Regions from separate parts of the Streptomyces sp. NPDC017448 genome, predicted to be linked through region 3. Evidence: riboswitches for the same ligand, from Rfam matches in the RefSeq annotation. Region 3 holds a riboswitch; each other region holds the start of a gene.
What was found. Region 3 has a riboswitch for cyclic di-AMP ahead of ACH4K1_RS02555 (NlpC/P60 family protein). Riboswitches for the same ligand answer to the same signal wherever they lie in the genome.
Positions count from the first base shown of each region.

Region 1: linked by a shared signal. The riboswitch ahead of ACH4K1_RS28875 (M23 family metallopeptidase) and the one ahead of ACH4K1_RS02555 (NlpC/P60 family protein) in region 3 are both predicted to bind cyclic di-AMP.
Region 2: linked by a shared signal. The riboswitch ahead of ACH4K1_RS21745 (C40 family peptidase) and the one ahead of ACH4K1_RS02555 (NlpC/P60 family protein) in region 3 are both predicted to bind cyclic di-AMP.
Region 4: linked by a shared signal. The riboswitch ahead of ACH4K1_RS06965 (M23 family metallopeptidase) and the one ahead of ACH4K1_RS02555 (NlpC/P60 family protein) in region 3 are both predicted to bind cyclic di-AMP.

Region 1 covers NZ_JBIRLM010000024.1:18,542-22,383, reverse strand. The annotation lists gene ACH4K1_RS28880 (PP2C family protein-serine/threonine phosphatase) at 125-1,336, shown strand; cyclic di-AMP (ydaO/yuaA leader) riboswitch at 1,585-1,737, shown strand; gene ACH4K1_RS28875 (M23 family metallopeptidase) at 1,749-2,777, shown strand; gene ACH4K1_RS28870 (aldo/keto reductase) at 3,046-3,842, shown strand, end outside.
Region 2 covers NZ_JBIRLM010000013.1:90,625-94,466, reverse strand. The annotation lists gene ACH4K1_RS21755 (ATP-dependent Clp protease proteolytic subunit) at 1-408, shown strand, start outside; gene ACH4K1_RS21750 (hypothetical protein) at 446-751, shown strand; cyclic di-AMP (ydaO/yuaA leader) riboswitch at 1,193-1,359, shown strand; gene ACH4K1_RS21745 (C40 family peptidase) at 1,363-1,833, shown strand; gene ACH4K1_RS21740 (LysE family translocator) at 1,955-2,599, opposite strand; gene ACH4K1_RS21735 (LysR family transcriptional regulator) at 2,673-3,596, shown strand; gene ACH4K1_RS21730 (ATP-binding protein) at 3,600-3,842, opposite strand, start outside.
Region 3 covers NZ_JBIRLM010000001.1:556,254-560,095, reverse strand. The annotation lists gene pcrA (DNA helicase PcrA) at 1-1,241, opposite strand, end outside; cyclic di-AMP (ydaO/yuaA leader) riboswitch at 1,500-1,666, shown strand; gene ACH4K1_RS02555 (NlpC/P60 family protein) at 1,665-2,861, shown strand; gene ACH4K1_RS02550 (hypothetical protein) at 2,953-3,306, opposite strand; gene ACH4K1_RS02545 (NlpC/P60 family protein) at 3,547-3,842, shown strand, end outside.
Region 4 covers NZ_JBIRLM010000002.1:526,149-529,990, forward strand. The annotation lists gene ACH4K1_RS06960 (GntR family transcriptional regulator) at 1-569, opposite strand, end outside; gene ACH4K1_RS06965 (M23 family metallopeptidase) at 757-1,551, opposite strand; cyclic di-AMP (ydaO/yuaA leader) riboswitch at 1,565-1,732, opposite strand; gene ACH4K1_RS06970 (M16 family metallopeptidase) at 1,957-3,327, opposite strand; gene ACH4K1_RS06975 (M16 family metallopeptidase) at 3,354-3,842, opposite strand, start outside.

The DNA of each region.
Region 1 (3,842 bases), on a different contig from region 3:
GCCGCCCGCATTCCCCCTGTTCGGCCGATGAGGAGTCGCCGCTCGGCGCGGTTCCGGGAAGCCTGGACGGGGTGCGGCACCGTCCGCAGCCGTGGATGGACCGGGCAGGAGTGCACAGGTGGGGATGGCCAAGGAGCGGCGTCGGGGCGCGTCGGGGGGCGTCGGCGCGGTGGCCCGTGCGGTGTTCGGGTCGCCGGACGACGCCGGGACGCCCGGCACCCGGGTCTCCCGGCGGTTCGTCCGGATGCTGCCGGCGCTGCTGATCGTCGGGGGGCTGGTCTTCGACTCGCTGACCCCGGCCAACTTCACCGCCGTCCCGCTGTTCGTCGCGGCCCCGCTGATCGCCGCCCCGTTCTTCTCGCTGTCCCGGACCGTCCGCACGGGCATCGCGGCGCTCGGCTCCGTCGTCGTGATGAGGTTCTCCGACGGGTTCCCCACCCAGGCGGTGCCGATCATCGAGATGCTCACCGTGCTCACCGCGTCGGTGCTGGCCCTGGTCATCAACGGGGTGGTGCGGCGCGGCAACGAGCAGCTGGCCTCGGCCCGGGTCATCGCGGAGACCGCCATGCGGGCTGTGCTGCCGACCCCGGCCGAGCGGATCGGCGGGCTCCAGGTGGCCGCGCGGTACGAGGCGGCGCAGGCGGACGAGTTCGTGGGCGGCGACCTGTACGCCGTCGCCGACACCCCCTACGGCGTCCGCGTGGTGGTGGGGGACGTGCGCGGCAAGGGGCTGGGCGCCGTCGAGGCGGTGGCGGTGATCATCGGGTCGTTCCGGGAGGCGGCCGAGCAGGAGCGCTCCTTGGAGGGCGTCGCGCAGCGGCTGGAGCGGGCGCTCGCGCGCGAGGGGACGCGGCGGTACGGGCTGGACGCCATGGAGGGGTTCATCACCGCCGTCCTGGCCGAGATCCCGCCCGGCGCGGCCTCGCTCCGCCTCGTCAACCGGGGCCACCCCGAGCCGATCCTGCTGCACGGGGACGGCACCCTGGAGGTGCTGGCGCCCTCGACGCCCGCGCTGCCGCTGGGGATGAACCTGGGGGTGTGGCCGGACCGGGCCGACGAGTGGGCGATGCCGCCCGGGGCGACGCTCCTCGCCTTCACGGACGGCCTGTCCGAGGCCAGGAACGCCGACGGGGTCTTCTACGATCCGGAGGCCCGGCTGCGCGGACGCATCTTCCCGGGGCCCGAGGAGCTGCTGTCGGCGCTCACCGACGACGTACGGCTGCACACGGGCGGGCGGGCCACGGACGACATGGCGCTGATCGCCGTGGGACGGCCGGCGGAGGGGCAGCCGGTACGCCGGACGACGGTGCCGATCGTGGGCCGGGGCGAGGGGTAGCGCGGCAGCGCGCGGGGCTTTACCACGGTGTGTGACCGAAGAACACCGCTCCGCATAACGGTTGACGCACCATCAGGAAAAGGAATGTGGCTGAGCCGCGGTCAAGTCGCCCGGTTCGACCCGCTTGTGGCCCGTACGTCCCCGGCCTGTTCGTTAATGATCAACAGGAACGGCTTGGAATCGGACCCGGGTGTCTATTAACGTTCGATAACGCAGTGCGGTCGTCACAGCCGTCGTCAGGGCGGCGCCGCGCGCGAGCGCCGAATTCCGCAAGGGAACCGGGGAACCACCTACATGGGGTGAATCGGACGCCTGCGCCTCGTGAGAGGCGGAGGGGCCCGTAGGAGACCTTCCTGCTCCGAACCCGTCAGCTAACCCGGTAGGCGAGAAGGAAGGAAAGGAGTGCGCCCACGTGGCGTCCAACAAGCCTGCCCCTGAGGCCGTGTCACCCTTCACCGCAGACGTCTACGGCGGTGCGGAGCGGTCCCCGGGCGAGTGGAACCCCACCGAGGACACCCTCCGCCCCGTGCGCGGCAGGCACCGCGTGGCCAAGCAGCGAGGTCTGGCCCGTAGCTCCACCGTCCTCGGGGTCGGCGTCATGGCGGCCGTCGGAGCGGGTGGCATCGCCACCGCTCAGGACAAGGCCCCGGTCTCCATCTCTCTTCCCGATTCCATCGCGGACAATCTCCCTGACGCCAAGTCCCTTCCCGGCGTAGGGGCGTTCATGGCGGACGACGACAACAGCGACCCGGTCGCCGCCGCGCCGCTCACCACCGCCGGGCTCACCGCCGCCGAGGCGGAGAGCGGCACCGACGCGGGCGAGGCCCTGCGGGCCCGGATCCTCCAGCAGGCCGAGCAGCAGCAGGCCAACGCGGACGCCGAGGCCAGGGCCGCGGCGGAGAAGGCCGCGGCCGAGAAGGCGGCGGCGGAGGCCGAGGAGCAGCAGGACGAGGCGGAGAAGAAGGCCGCCGCGGAGAAGAAGGCCGCGGAGGAAGCGGCGAAGAAGAAGGCGGAGGAGGAGCGGCTCGCCAAGCTCGCCGCCAGCTACTCCCTGCCCACCTCCTCGTACACGATCACCTCGACCTACGGCCAGTCCGGAGCCATGTGGTCCTCCGGCCAGCACACCGGCCTCGACTTCGCCGGGGCTGCCGGTACGCCCCTGAAGGCCGTGCACAGCGGCACGATCATCTCCGCCGGCAACGCGGGCGCGTACGGCTACCGCACGGTGCTCCAGCTCGAGGACGGCACGGAGATCTGGTACGCGCACCAGTCCTCGATCGAGGTCTCGGTCGGCCAGAAGGTCACCACCGGGCAGACCATCGGCCGCATGGGCGGGACCGGCAACGTGACCGGTGTCCACCTCCACCTGGAGGTCCGGACCGCCGGCGGGGCCGCGATGAACCCGATGGCCTGGCTGAACAGCAAGGGCCTGCGGGTCTGAGCCCCCGGGGGCCGACCGCCTCGCCGGCCCCGGGCCGGCGCCCTTCCTCGGCCGGCCCTCCCCGAAACCCCGGCAGCCCTGACGCACACCCCCCGACGTCAGGGCTGCCGGTCTGTCCGGGGGACGGACGGGCCCGCGCGGACGGGGCCGGGGGGCGGACGGGGCCCGCGCGGACGGGTCCGGGGCGGACGGCCCGCGTGGGCGGGCCCGCCCACCAACGGCGGACACGGCGGAATACCGGCTCCGGACCGTTCTGTTGGGCCCTCATATGACTTCTGCGCGCACTCCCCTCGGCACCTCCGACCTCCAGGTCTTCCCGCTCGCCCTCGGCGGCAACGTCTTCGGCTGGACGGCGGACGAGGAGCAGTCCTTCGCCGTCCTGGACGCCTACGTGGCGGCCGGCGGCAACTTCATCGACACCGCCGACGTGTACTCCGCCTGGGCCGAGGGCAACCGGGGCGGGGAGTCGGAGACCGTCATCGGCAACTGGCTCGCCTCCCGCTCCAACCGGTCCGACGTCGTCGTCGCCACCAAGGCCGGCGCCCACCCCGACCACCGGGGCCTGTCCGCCGGTGCGATCAAGGGCGCGGTCGACGCCTCGCTGAGCCGGCTCCGTACCGACCGCATCGACCTCTTCTACACGCACTTCGACGACGAGACCGTCCCCGTCGAGGAGATCGTCACCACCCTCGACCAGCTGGTGAAGGACGGCAAGGTGCGCCACATCGCCGCCTCCAACATCAGCTCCGAGCGGCTGCGGGCCTCCCTCGACTTCTCCGAGCGCGAGGGCCTCGCCCGGTACGTCGCCCTCCAGCCGCACTACAACCTGGTCTCCCGCGACACCTACGAGGGGGAGCTCCAGGACACCGCGGCGGCGGCCGGCCTCGCCGCCGTCCCGTACTACGGGCTCGCCTCGGGCTTCCTCACCGGCAAGTACCGGCCCGGAGCCACCGTCGAGAGCGCCCGGTCCGCGAGGGCGGGCGGACACCTGGAGTCCGAGCGCGGCCGCGAGGTCCTGGCGGCCCTCGACCGGGTCGCCGGGGAGCGGGGCGTCGAGATCGCCAC
Region 2 (3,842 bases), on a different contig from region 3:
TCGCTCTACATCAACTCCCCCGGCGGCACGTTCGGCGCCATGGCCGCGGTCTACGACACGATGCGGTTCCTGGCCTGCGAGGTCGAGACCTTCTGCCTCGGCCAGGCGGGCTCCTACGCCGCCGCCCTGCTGGCGGCCGGAGCGCCGGGCCGCCGACATGCGCTGCCCGGTGCGCGGGTAGTCATCCAGCAGCCCGCACTGGAGGAGCCGATGCGGGGCCAGCCGTCCGACCTGGAGATCCACGCGCGCGAACTGATGCGCACCCGCGAGATGTTCGCCGCCATGCTGGTCCGGCACACGGGCCGGACTCCGGAGCGGATCACCGCCGACATCGAGCGCGACACCATCCTCGACGCACAGGCCGCCCTCGCCTACGGGCTGGTCGACCACGTCGTGGAGAACCGCTGACGCCCCCGCCCGCCCCACGCCACGAGGTGAACCGCCGATGGAGCCACCCGCGTTCCCGCCCTTGCCCGCCCTGACCCGCGCCGAGGGCGAGTTCGTCGACTGCTATCTGGCCGTGCTGGACCAGGTGGGGCGGATCAACCCGGCCCACGGCGGCGACACCTACGGCGCACTGCGCGCCGCCCAGGCCCTGGCCTCCGGGGCGGCCGCGCTGCGCGACGCCCTGGCGCTGATGCACGAGCGCGGCGAGTCGCGCCTGCACGCGGCCACGCTGGCCCGGGCCCTGCGCGTCCTGGACGGGGAGCGCCGGGCAGGCCGGGTCGCGATGCCGCCGCCCGCGAACTGACCGGCACCGCAGGCCGGGTTCGGGGTACCCGAGCGGCCGGGGGGCGGTACGGGAGCGGAACCGGCCGCGCGGTACGGAAACGGGGGAAGCGCCTTACGGCAGCGGACCGGTCGGCGCGCCGCACGACACGCCCGATCCGGCACTCCATTTTCCTCGCTCGTTCGGCGTAGACGATCACTCGTGTGAGCGATGGCTCAACTTGCGTTCCGCCCGCGGGCTGTACTCGAAATATGCCCTTTCGCCGCTGGTGCGCGGGTGTGCGCGGGGCCCGTCGGCGGGGGTGAATCCGGCCTGCCCACTCGAATGGATCAGGGGTGAGGAGACTCACAAATCACCGTTTCCGCTCGGAAATCCGGCACGGAGTGCGTCAAGATCCCTGGGACGACAAGCCCCCGCCACCGCGGCGGGGCGGTCCGGGCGGACGCCGAGTCCTGCCGCCGCCCGGATGACTGGTCGACAGAAAGTGGATCGGCAGGAGTGGAGGACCCGAGCACAACGGGCCGACCGGGAGACCGGGAAGCCCTCGGGGTGAAGCCGCGACGCGGCCGGGCAACTTCGCCAGCCCGAACCCGACAGGTCATCCTTCACAGGCGGCTGACGAAGGGTTGCGCATGCCCGCGCAGGTTCATGTCCCGTCTCTGTTCGCCCGGGTCGGCACGGCCTCGGCACTCACCCTGGCCGTGACGTCCACGATGCTGGCGCCCGGCCTGGTGAGCGACGCCGAAGCGGCCACCCACTCGACGAAGGCCCTGAAGGTCGCCGCGTCGAAGAAGGGGTCCCCCTACAAGTACGGCGCGGCCGGTCCCCACCGCTTCGACTGCTCGGGGCTGACGGTCTACTCGTTCAAGAAGGCGGGGAAGAAGCTTCCCCGCACGGCACAGCAGCAGTACAACAAGACCCGCCATATCACGAAGTCGCAGCGCAAACGCGGCGACCTCGTCTTCTTCCATTCGGGGCGCAGCGTCTACCACGTGGGCATCTACGCCGGAGCCGGCAAGATCTGGCACTCCCCCAAATCGGGAGACGTGGTGCGACTGGCGAAAATCTGGTCCAAGAGCGTCTGGTACGGACGGGTCCGCTGACCCACCGGCCGGACGCTCTCTCCTTGCGGGGCCGCACGAGCGCCCCCTCACGGACGTCACGGGCGGCCCCCGCACGGCCGCGGGCCGCCCGGACCGCCCCCTCCTGGGCGGGGACGGCACCTCAGCGCAGCAGCGGGCCGGTCACCAGGACCAGCCCCAGTCCGGTGAGCGCCACTCCGCTGCCGCCCTCGATGGCGCGGGCGGTACGCGGTCGGCGCAGCCATCGGCCCAGCCGGTCCACGAGCAGGGCGACGGCCGGGAACCAGATCAGCGCCAGCACCACCACGACGGCCGCCAGAAGCAGGGTCCGGGGCAGCGGCGGCTGCCCGGGGGGCACGAACTGGGGCAGCAGGCTGAGGAAGAGGACCGGGGCCTTCGGGTTGAGCGCGTTGGTCAGGAACCCCTGGCGCAGCGCGCGTCCGAACCCCCGGGGCGCGGGCCGCCGCGGTCCGTCCTCCACCGCCTCCTGCTCCGCACCGCTCCGCCGGAGCGTCGCGTACAACGCGCTGATCCCGAGGTGGAGCACGTACGCCCCGCCGAGCAGTTGGACGGTGCGGAAGAGGGCCGGCACGGCCACCAGCACGGCGGCGAGCCCCGCGACCGCGAGGGCGGTGTGCACCAGCAGCCCGCCGGCGACGCCGAGCGCGGTGGCCAGGCCGGCGGCGCGGGAGGCCAGGGCATTGCGTACGACCACGGTGAAATCGGCGCCGGGCAGCGCGACCATACCGGCGGCGACCCCCGTGAAGGCGATCAGTTGTGCGTCCATGGGGACCACCTTGGACCTGCGAAGCCTTTAGCGTGTACTTGCAATCTCCTGGGTCTGCCTAAAGGAACGCTTCATGTACGATCCGACGCGCCTCGCCGCGCTCGTGGCGGTCGCGGAGGCCGGATCGATCACCCGGGCCGCCGCCCGCCTGGGCTACACCGCGCCCGCGCTCTCCCAGCAGCTGGCCAAGCTGGAGCGGGAGGCCGGGGCCGCCCTGCTGGTACGCCACCACCGCGGCGCCCGGCTGACGGCCGCGGGCGAACTGCTGGCGGGCCGGGCCCGGCGGGTTCTGGACGAACTGGACCAGGCGCGCCACGAGCTGGCGCGGCTGGCCGGGCTCTCGGGCGGCCGGCTGCGGGTGGGGACGTTCACGACGGCCGGCATCCATCTGCTGCCCCCGGTCCTGAGCGCGTTCCGGCGCGCCCATCCGGAGGTGGAGCTGGCGGTCGCCGACCACGAACCGCCCGGCGGGATCTCCGCGGTGGCCGCGGGCGACGTGGACCTCGCCCTGACCCATGCCTACGAACCCGGGGGCGTCGCCCCTCCCCCGGCGGGTGTGGTCGTCGAGCCCCTGCTGGTCGAGGAGCTGGTGCTGGTCACCTCGGCGGGCCACCGGCTCGCGGAGGGCGCCGGGCGGCTGCCGGTCGCGGAGCTGGCGGGGCGGCCGCTGATCAGCAGCGCGCCCACGCATCCGCCTCGGCGGGGGGTGGAGAACGCGCTCGCCGAGGCCGGGGCGACCCCGGCGGTGGTCTGCGAATCGCCGGGGTACGCCCTGGTGTGCGCGCTGGTCAGCGCGGGGCTCGGGGTGGCGGTGGTGCCGGAGATGGTCGCCTCGATGGCTCCGGCCCCGCTGTCGGTACGGCGGCTGGAGCCCGCGTCGTTCCGCCGGACCATCTCGGTCGTGCACCGGGGCGAGAGGTCGAGTGCCGCGGCGGCCACGCTGCTCGCGCTGCTGCGCAGTGGTTTCGGCCGCGGGGGCACGGCCCCCGCGGGCTGAGCGTCAGCGGGGCGCGCCCTGGAGCGGAACGGCCCAGGGGAGGGCCAGCCAGACCGTCTTGCCGCCCTCGGCGGTCGGGGTCACCCGGAGCCGCCCGCCGCACTCCTTGGCCAGCGACCGGATGATGGCCAGGCCCCGGCCGTTGTCCTGCCGTACGGCGGCGGGCAGGCGCTGGGGCCATCGGGGGTGACTGTCCGTGACGCCGACGTACAGCTCCTCGTCGCGTACGAGGCGCAGGTCCACGGT
Region 3 (3,842 bases):
TTGGCGTCCCCGGCGTCGGTGAGCCGGTCGATCTCGTCCGCGACGAACTGCGCCTCGTCGTGCTCGGTGTCCGCGACATAGCCGGTGATGCGGGCGCCGGAGCCGGCGTTGGTCCAGAGGTTCTTGGGGCGGCGGCTCTCGTTGCGCTCGATGACGGCGTTGGCGGCGGAGAGGATCGTCTGCGTGGAGCGGTAGTTCTGCTCCAGCAGGATCGTCGTGGCGTCGGGGTAGTCCTCCTCGAACTGGAGGATGTTGCGGATGGTCGCGCCCCGGAAGGCGTAGATCGACTGGTCCGCGTCGCCGACCACGCACAGCTCGGCGGGGGCGTCGTTCTCCCCGGCCGGGCCGACCAGCTCCCGTACCAGCGTGTACTGGGCGTGGTTGGTGTCCTGGTACTCGTCGACGAGGACGTGGCGGAAGCGGCGGCGGTAGTGCTCGGCGACGTCCGGGAACGCCTGGAGCAGGTGGACCGTCGTCATGATGATGTCGTCGAAGTCCAGGGCGTTGGCCTCGCGCAGGCGGGCCTGGTAGAGCGCGTACGCCTGGGCGAGGGTCTTCTCGAACCCGTCCGCCGCCTGCCCGGCGAAGGTCTCCTCGTCGATGAGCTCGTTCTTGAGGTTGGAGACCTTGGCGGTGAAGGACTTCGGCGGGTAGCGCTTGGGGTCCAGGTCCAGATCGCGGCAGACCAGGGCCATCAGCCGCTTGGAGTCGGCGGCGTCGTAGATCGAGAACGACGAGGTGAAGCCGAGCTTCTTCGACTCGCGGCGCAGGATGCGGACGCACGCGCTGTGGAAGGTCATGACCCACATGGCGTTGGCGCGCGGGCCGACGAGCTGCTCGACGCGCTCCTTCATCTCGCCGGCGGCCTTGTTGGTGAAGGTGATCGCGAGGATCTGCCCGGGGTGGGTGCCGCGCTCGGCCAGCAGGTGGGCGATGCGGTGGGTGAGCACCCGGGTCTTGCCGGAGCCGGCCCCGGCGACGATGAGCAGCGGCGACCCGGCGTGCACGACGGCGGCGCGCTGCTCGGTGTTCAGCCCGTCGAGCAGCGCGGCGGGCTCGACCGCCGGGCGGGGCTGGCCGCCCCGGTAGTACCCGTCCCGGGGCGGCGGGGACGCGTCGTGGACGTCCTCGAAAAGTCCCTCCGGCACCTCTTCGGGCGCGTGGTCCTCGGGGGGCGGCGGGGGGCCGTCCTCCGCGGGCTGGAGGCCGGTCAGGAAACTGTCGTCAAAGAGGCTGCTCATCGCCTCCCGAGTCTAGGCCGCCGGACCGACAACCTTCCCCCGAAGCCGTCGAGCGGCCCTCCGGGCCCGGACGCACGGAGAGCGGACGCCCACGTTCCGTGAGGGAGTGCCCGGTCGGAGGGGGCGCCGGGCCTCTGTTCCGGGAAGGTCACGAAAATGTATCGGGCATATCGCTCACCGTCCTTCCCAGCGGCGGGGGGCTTTGGCTAGCGTGCTCGCTCAGGTGATCCGTACCTCCCTGGGGCGAACCGCGCCCGACGGTCGCCTCCGCCGAATCCGTCCCGGCCCCCCGGCCGTTCGGAACCGGGGACCCACACGCAGAACCGGGGTGAATCGGTCCGCGCCCCGGCGCGCGGACCGTAGGACAGCCTTCCGTTCCGTCCGAACCCGACAGCTAACCCGGTAGGCGGTCCACGGAAGGAGATGCCGGTCGTGGCATCGCATCGCAAACCGCGTACGAAGGTGCGCTCCACCACCCCCGCCGTCGGGCTGACGACGGCCGCGCTGGCCTCCGTGACGCTGCTCTCCACGCAGAGCGCCGCGGCCGCGCCCGCGGAGCCGAAGCCCGCGATCGAGGAGGTCCGCAAGAAGGTCGACGCCCTCTACCGGCAGGCGGGGGCCGCGACCCAGGAGTACAACCGGGCGAAGGCCGCCTCCGGGACGCAGCAGAAGAAGGTCGACGCGCTCCTCTCCGACGTGGCGAAGCGGACCGAGGAGATCAACGAGGCCCGCCGGGCGCTGGGCTCCTACGCGGCGGCCCAGTACCGCAGCGGCGGCATCGCGCCCACGGCGACGTTCTTCCTGGCGGACGACCCGCAGGGGTACTTCGACCAGAGCCGGCTGATGGACCGGGCGACGGAGCGGCAGCAGAGGGCCGTGAGCGAGTTCCGTACGCAGCAGGCGTCGGCGGCGAAGAAGCGCGCGGAGGCGGTGAAGAGCCTGGAGGCCCTCACCGAGACGCAGGCCACCCTCGCCTCCAGCAAGAAGGACGTGCAGAGCAAGCTCACCGAGGCGCGCGGCCTGCTGTCCCGGCTGACCGCCGAGGAGAAGGCGCGGCTGGCGGAGCTGGAGCGCGAGAAGGAGGCCGAGGCCAGGGAGAAGGCGGCGCGGCTGGCCGCCCGGCAGGCCGCCGAGGCGAAGGAGCGGGCCGCGGCCGAGGAGAAGGCCCGCGAGGAGGCGGCGAAAGGGTCCGGCGACGGCTCGGGCGGCGGGACGGGCACGGGTTCCGGGACGGGCACGGGTTCCGGCTCCGGCACGGACAGCGGTTACGCCGCCAAGGCGGAGAAGGTGCTGGCCTTCGCCCGCGCCCAGATCGGGAAGCCGTACGTGTGGGGGGCGACGGGCCCGTCCTCGTACGACTGCTCGGGGCTGACGCAGGCGGCCTGGCGGGAGGCGGGGGTGGCGCTGCCCCGGACGACCTGGGACCAGGTCGAGTTCGGCACGCGGGTCGCCACGGCCGACCTCCGACCGGGCGACCTGGTCTTCTTCTACGACGACATCAGCCACGTCGGGATCTACCGGGGCGAGGGGATGATGATCCACGCCCCGAAGCCGGGCGCGAACGTGCGCGAGGAGTCGATCTACTCCATGCCGATCTACGGGAGCGTGCGACCGGCGTAGCCGCCCCGCCCCGGGGTGCGGGGCGGGGCGGCCCGGGCACGGCCTACGCGGGGCGGGGCGGCCCGGACACGGCCGGCCCGCCCCGGCCTTCTCAGGTCCAGACCGTGGCGATGAAGATGTTGGCGACGGTCAGCCCGCCGACCGCCATGAACACGCCCTTGTCGACCTTCTCCTCGTCGCGCTTGACGTAGACCAGGGCCAGGATCACGACCAGCAGCGCCAGCTTGACGCCGATCTTGACGTTGTTGACGGCCTGGTCGTCGGCCTGGTTGAGGCCGACCAGGGCGATGCCGGTGATCAGCATGGTCAGCGCACCGTGGAGCATCGCGGGGCCGAACCGAACGGCCCCCTCCCCCACGGCCTTCATCTGGGTCAGAAAGCCGCCCAGCAGGGAGGCGATGCCGATGACGTGCAGGGCGACGACAACATTGATGAGTACGTCCATAGCTCCGGAGCCTAGCCATGGCCAAGGTTTTACCTTCCATTGAGGTAAGCCTTCCCCGGGGACGCTCTCCGGTATCGACCGGCCCGGCACAGGGGCACATCGGTGATCACCTGTGCGCGGCGAAACGTCACATCAGGGCAATAGCTGTCATGACGCTTCTTTTCCTCGCGCCGGGATTAGCGTCCTTCCCGGACCCGCCGCCCTTCACGGCGGGCAGCCGAGAGGAAGGATGCCGCCCCCGTGGCAGCACACCGCAGGTCAGCCCATCGAAAACCCAAGCAGCGCCCGCTCACCGGCTCTGCTGCCCGCACCGCCGCCACCCTGGCGCTCGCCGGGGCCGCCACCGCCGGCTCGGTCGCCCCGGCGGGCGCGGCCCCCGCCGAGCCGGCCCCCGCCGCCGCCCAGGTCCGGGCGAAGGTCGACCGGCTCTACCACGACGCCGAGGTCGCCACCGAGAAGTACAACGGGGCGAAGGAGGAGGCGGACGCCGCCACCCGTGCCGTGGACGCCCTGGCCGACGAGGCCGCCCGCCGCAC
Region 4 (3,842 bases), on a different contig from region 3:
GCCCTCGCCCGCTCCGCGTCGCCCCGCGCCACGGCGTCCACGATCGCCCCGCGCTCGACCCAGTAATCGACCGGGCGGTCCGGCCGGTCGACCGTGTACATCCAGGCGATCTTGTAGCGGAGCTGGGTGAGCAGCGCGATGAGGCCGGGGCTGCCGGACGCCTGGGCGAGGGTCTCGTGGAACCAGCCGCCCAGGGCGCGCACGTCCTCGCCCTCACCCCGTCCGGCCCGCTCCTGTCCCAGCCTGACCAGGCCCCGCAGCACCTTGAGATGAGCCTCCGTACGGCGGCGGGCGGCGCGTGCCGCGCTCAGCGGCTCCAGGAGCGTCCGCATCTCCAGGAGGTCGGCCGCCTCCTGCGCGTCGAGCTCGGCGACACAGGCGCCGGCATGTCTGCGGATGACCACGAAACCCTCGGACTCCAGCGTGCGCAGGGCTTCGCGGACCGGGACGCGGGAGACTCCGTGACGGCGGGCCAGCAGCTCCTCGGTGAGGCGGCTTCCGGGGGCGTGGACACCGGAGACGATGTCGTCACGCAGGGCCCTGCATACCGAATGCGCGGGAATGCGCATGTCCGAACCTCCGTCTCGATCCCCGCAAAACGCGGCCGTCCGACGTCTGTTCCGCGACTCTAGGGCAATCCGCCGGAATTTCCGATGGCGATCCGGAATGCAGAGATGTCTTTGACGCCTTCGGGGCGGAATGGCCGAAGGCCCCGGCGCACGCCGGGGCCTTCGGGAGGGATCGCGCGGAAAGGCGTCAGACGTTCACGCCGTGGGAGCGCAGATAGCCGACCGGGTCCATGTCGGAGCCGTAGTCGGGGGTGGTGCGGGCCTCGAAGTGCAGGTGCGGGCCGGTGGAGTTGCCGGTGGAGCCGGAGAGGCCGATCTGCTGGCCGGAGGAGACGCTCTGGCCGACGGAGACGCCGATCGAGGAGAGGTGGCCGTACTGGGTGTACGTGCCGTCCGCCATCCGGAGCACGATGTTGTTGCCGTAGGCGCCGCCCCAGCCGGCCTCGACGACCGTACCGGCGCCGACCGCGACGACGGAGCTGCCGGAGGCGGCCATGAAGTCCACGCCGGAGTGGCTGCCGGACGACCAGAGCGAACCGCCGCTCTTGTAGCCGGTGGTGACGTGGGATCCGGCGACCGGGAGGTGGAAGGCGTTGAGGCGGGCGCGCTCGGCGGCACGGGCGGCGCGGGCCTTCTCCGCGCGGACCTCCTTGGCGCGGGCCTCGGCCTTGCGCTCGGCCTCCGCCTTCGCCTTGGCCTCGGCGGCGGCCCGGGCCTTCGCCCGGGCGGCCTCGTCGGCCTGCCTCTTCTGGGCGTCGGCCTGCGCGTCGATCCGGTCCGCGAGCGTGGCGTTGAGCTCGACGGCCTGGGAGAGACCGGTCTCGGTGACCTTGGCGGCCTCGGTGTCCGCGGCGAGCGCCGGAGTGGACAGCGAGCCGATGACGCCGGTGGTGGCCAGGGTCGCGATGCCGGCGGCCCGGACGCTCCGGCGCGTGAGACGGCTCGGGGCACGGTGCTTCCCGGTGGCACGGGTGAACGCCATGGAGGGGCTGTTCCTTTCCTTCCTTCTCGCCTACCGGGTTAGCTGACGGGTTCGGAGCAGGAAGGTCTCCTACGGAGTCCCGTACCGGTTCACGGCTCGGGCCTCCGATTCACCCCAGGGACTGCGATGGGTCCCCGGCTCCCCAGGCTCGCGCCTGACGGGGACTCGGCGATGGCTGCCCGGCGCCACGGACGCGGCACAAAGGTGGCGGACAGCCGAGCCGACGCTAGGCGGGCGGGCTCCCCCGCGCCAAACGGTGCGGCGGATGTGTCACGCATCCCACAGGCCAGACAGCCACATATCATCCTGAAAGCGCCTGAAGCTAAACAAAGGGACAAAAGGCATGGACCCCGACGAAGTGCCTTCCGTCGGGGTCCAGTTCACGGCGGTGCGCCGCAGGAGGCGTCAGCCGGCGACGACCGACACCTCGCCGATGCCGAGCGCCTTCACGGGCTCCTCGATCTGCGCCGCGTCCCCCACGAGGACGGTGACGAGCCGGTCGACCGGGAACGCGTTGACCACGGCGGCGGTCGCCTCCACGGTGCCGGTCTCGGCGAGCCGGGCGTAGAGGTGGGCCTGGTAGTCGTCGGGGAGGTGCTGCTCGACCTGGTCGGCCAGCGTGCTCGCGACGGAGGCGGCGGTCTCGAACTTCAGCGGGGCGACGCCCACCAGGTTCTGCACGGCCGTCTCGCGCTCGGCGTCGGTCAGCCCCTCGGCGGCCAGCGTCCGCAGGACCTTCCAGAGGTCCTCCAGCGCCGGTCCGGTGGACTCCGTGTCCACCGAGCCGCTGATCGCGAGCATGGCGGCGCCGCCCGAGTCGGGGCCGGAGGAGCGCAGCACCTGGGCGAAGGCGCGCACCCCGTAGGTGTAGCCCTTCTCCTCGCGCAGCACCCGGTCCAGCCGGGAGGTGAGGGTGCCGCCCAGGCAGTAGGTGCCGAGCACCTGGGCGGGCCAGACGCGCTCGTGCCGGTCGGCGCCGATCCGGCCGATGAGCAGCTGGGTCTGGACCGCGCCGGGGCGGTCCACGATGACCACGCGGGCGGTGTCGTCCGCGGTGATCGGCGGCACCGGGCGGGTCTGTCCGGCGTTGCCCGTCCAGTCTCCGAGGGTCTCCGCGAGCAGCGCGTCCAGATCGATGCCGGTGAGGTCGCCGACGATGACGGCCGTGGCGGTGGACGGGCGGACGTGCGCGTCGAAGAAGGCGCGCACGGCGGCCGCGTCGATCCGCCGGACCGTCTCCTCGGTGCCCAGCCGCGGCCGGGACATCCGGGAGGTGGCCGGGAACAGCTCCTTGGAGAGCTGCTTGGCGGCGCGCCGGGACGGGTTGGCCCGCTCGTGCGGGATCTCGTCGAGCCGGTTGCCGACGAGGCGCTCGATCTCGCTCTCGGCGAAGGCCGGGGCCCGCAGCGCCTCGGCGACCAGCCCGAGGGCCTTGGCCAGCCGGGAGGCCGGGACCTCCAGGGAGACCCGGACGCCGGGGTGGTCCGCGTGCGCGTCGAGCGTGGCGCCGCAGCGCTCCAGCTCGGCGGCGAACTCCTCGGCGCTGTGCTTGTCGGTGCCCTCCGAGAGCGCCCGCGACATGATCGTGGCCACGCCGTCCAGGCCCTCGGGCTCGGCCTCCAGCGGCGCGTCCAGGAAGATCTCCACCGCGACGACCTGCTGGCCGGGGCGGTGGCAGCGCAGCACGGTCAGCCCGTTGGGGAGCGCGCCGCGCTCGGGGGCCGGGAAGGCCCAGGGGCGGGCCGTGCCGGGGGTGGGCTGCGGGTGGAACTCCATGGCTACTCCAGTCACGGCGGCGTCGCTCACTTGGCCGCCCCCTCGTGCGCGTCGTCGGTGCCCTCGTCGGCCTGCTCGGCGTCGGCCTCCCCGGCCGGCTCGACGGGCTCGTAGACCAGCACGGCCCGGTTGTCGGGGCGCAGGGCCGCCGCGGCCGCCGCGCGCACCTCCTCGGCGGTGACGTCCAGGACCCGGCCGACGGCGGTCAGGGCGAGCTGGGGGTCGCCGAACAGGACGGCGTAACGGCACAGTTCGTCGGCGCGGCCGGCGACCGTGCCGAGCCGGTCCAGCCACTCGCGCTCCAGCTGCGCCTGGGCCCGCTCCATCTCCTCCGGGGTCGGGCCCTCGGCGGCGAACCGGGCCAGCTCCTCGTCCACGGCGGCCTCGATCTGCGCCACCTCCGCGCCGCCGGACGTCTTCACGTCCAGCCAGCCGAGCGAGGGGGCGCCGGCGAGCCGCAGCAGTCCGAAGCCCGCCGCCACCGCCGTGCGGTCGCGGCGGACCAAGCGGTTGTG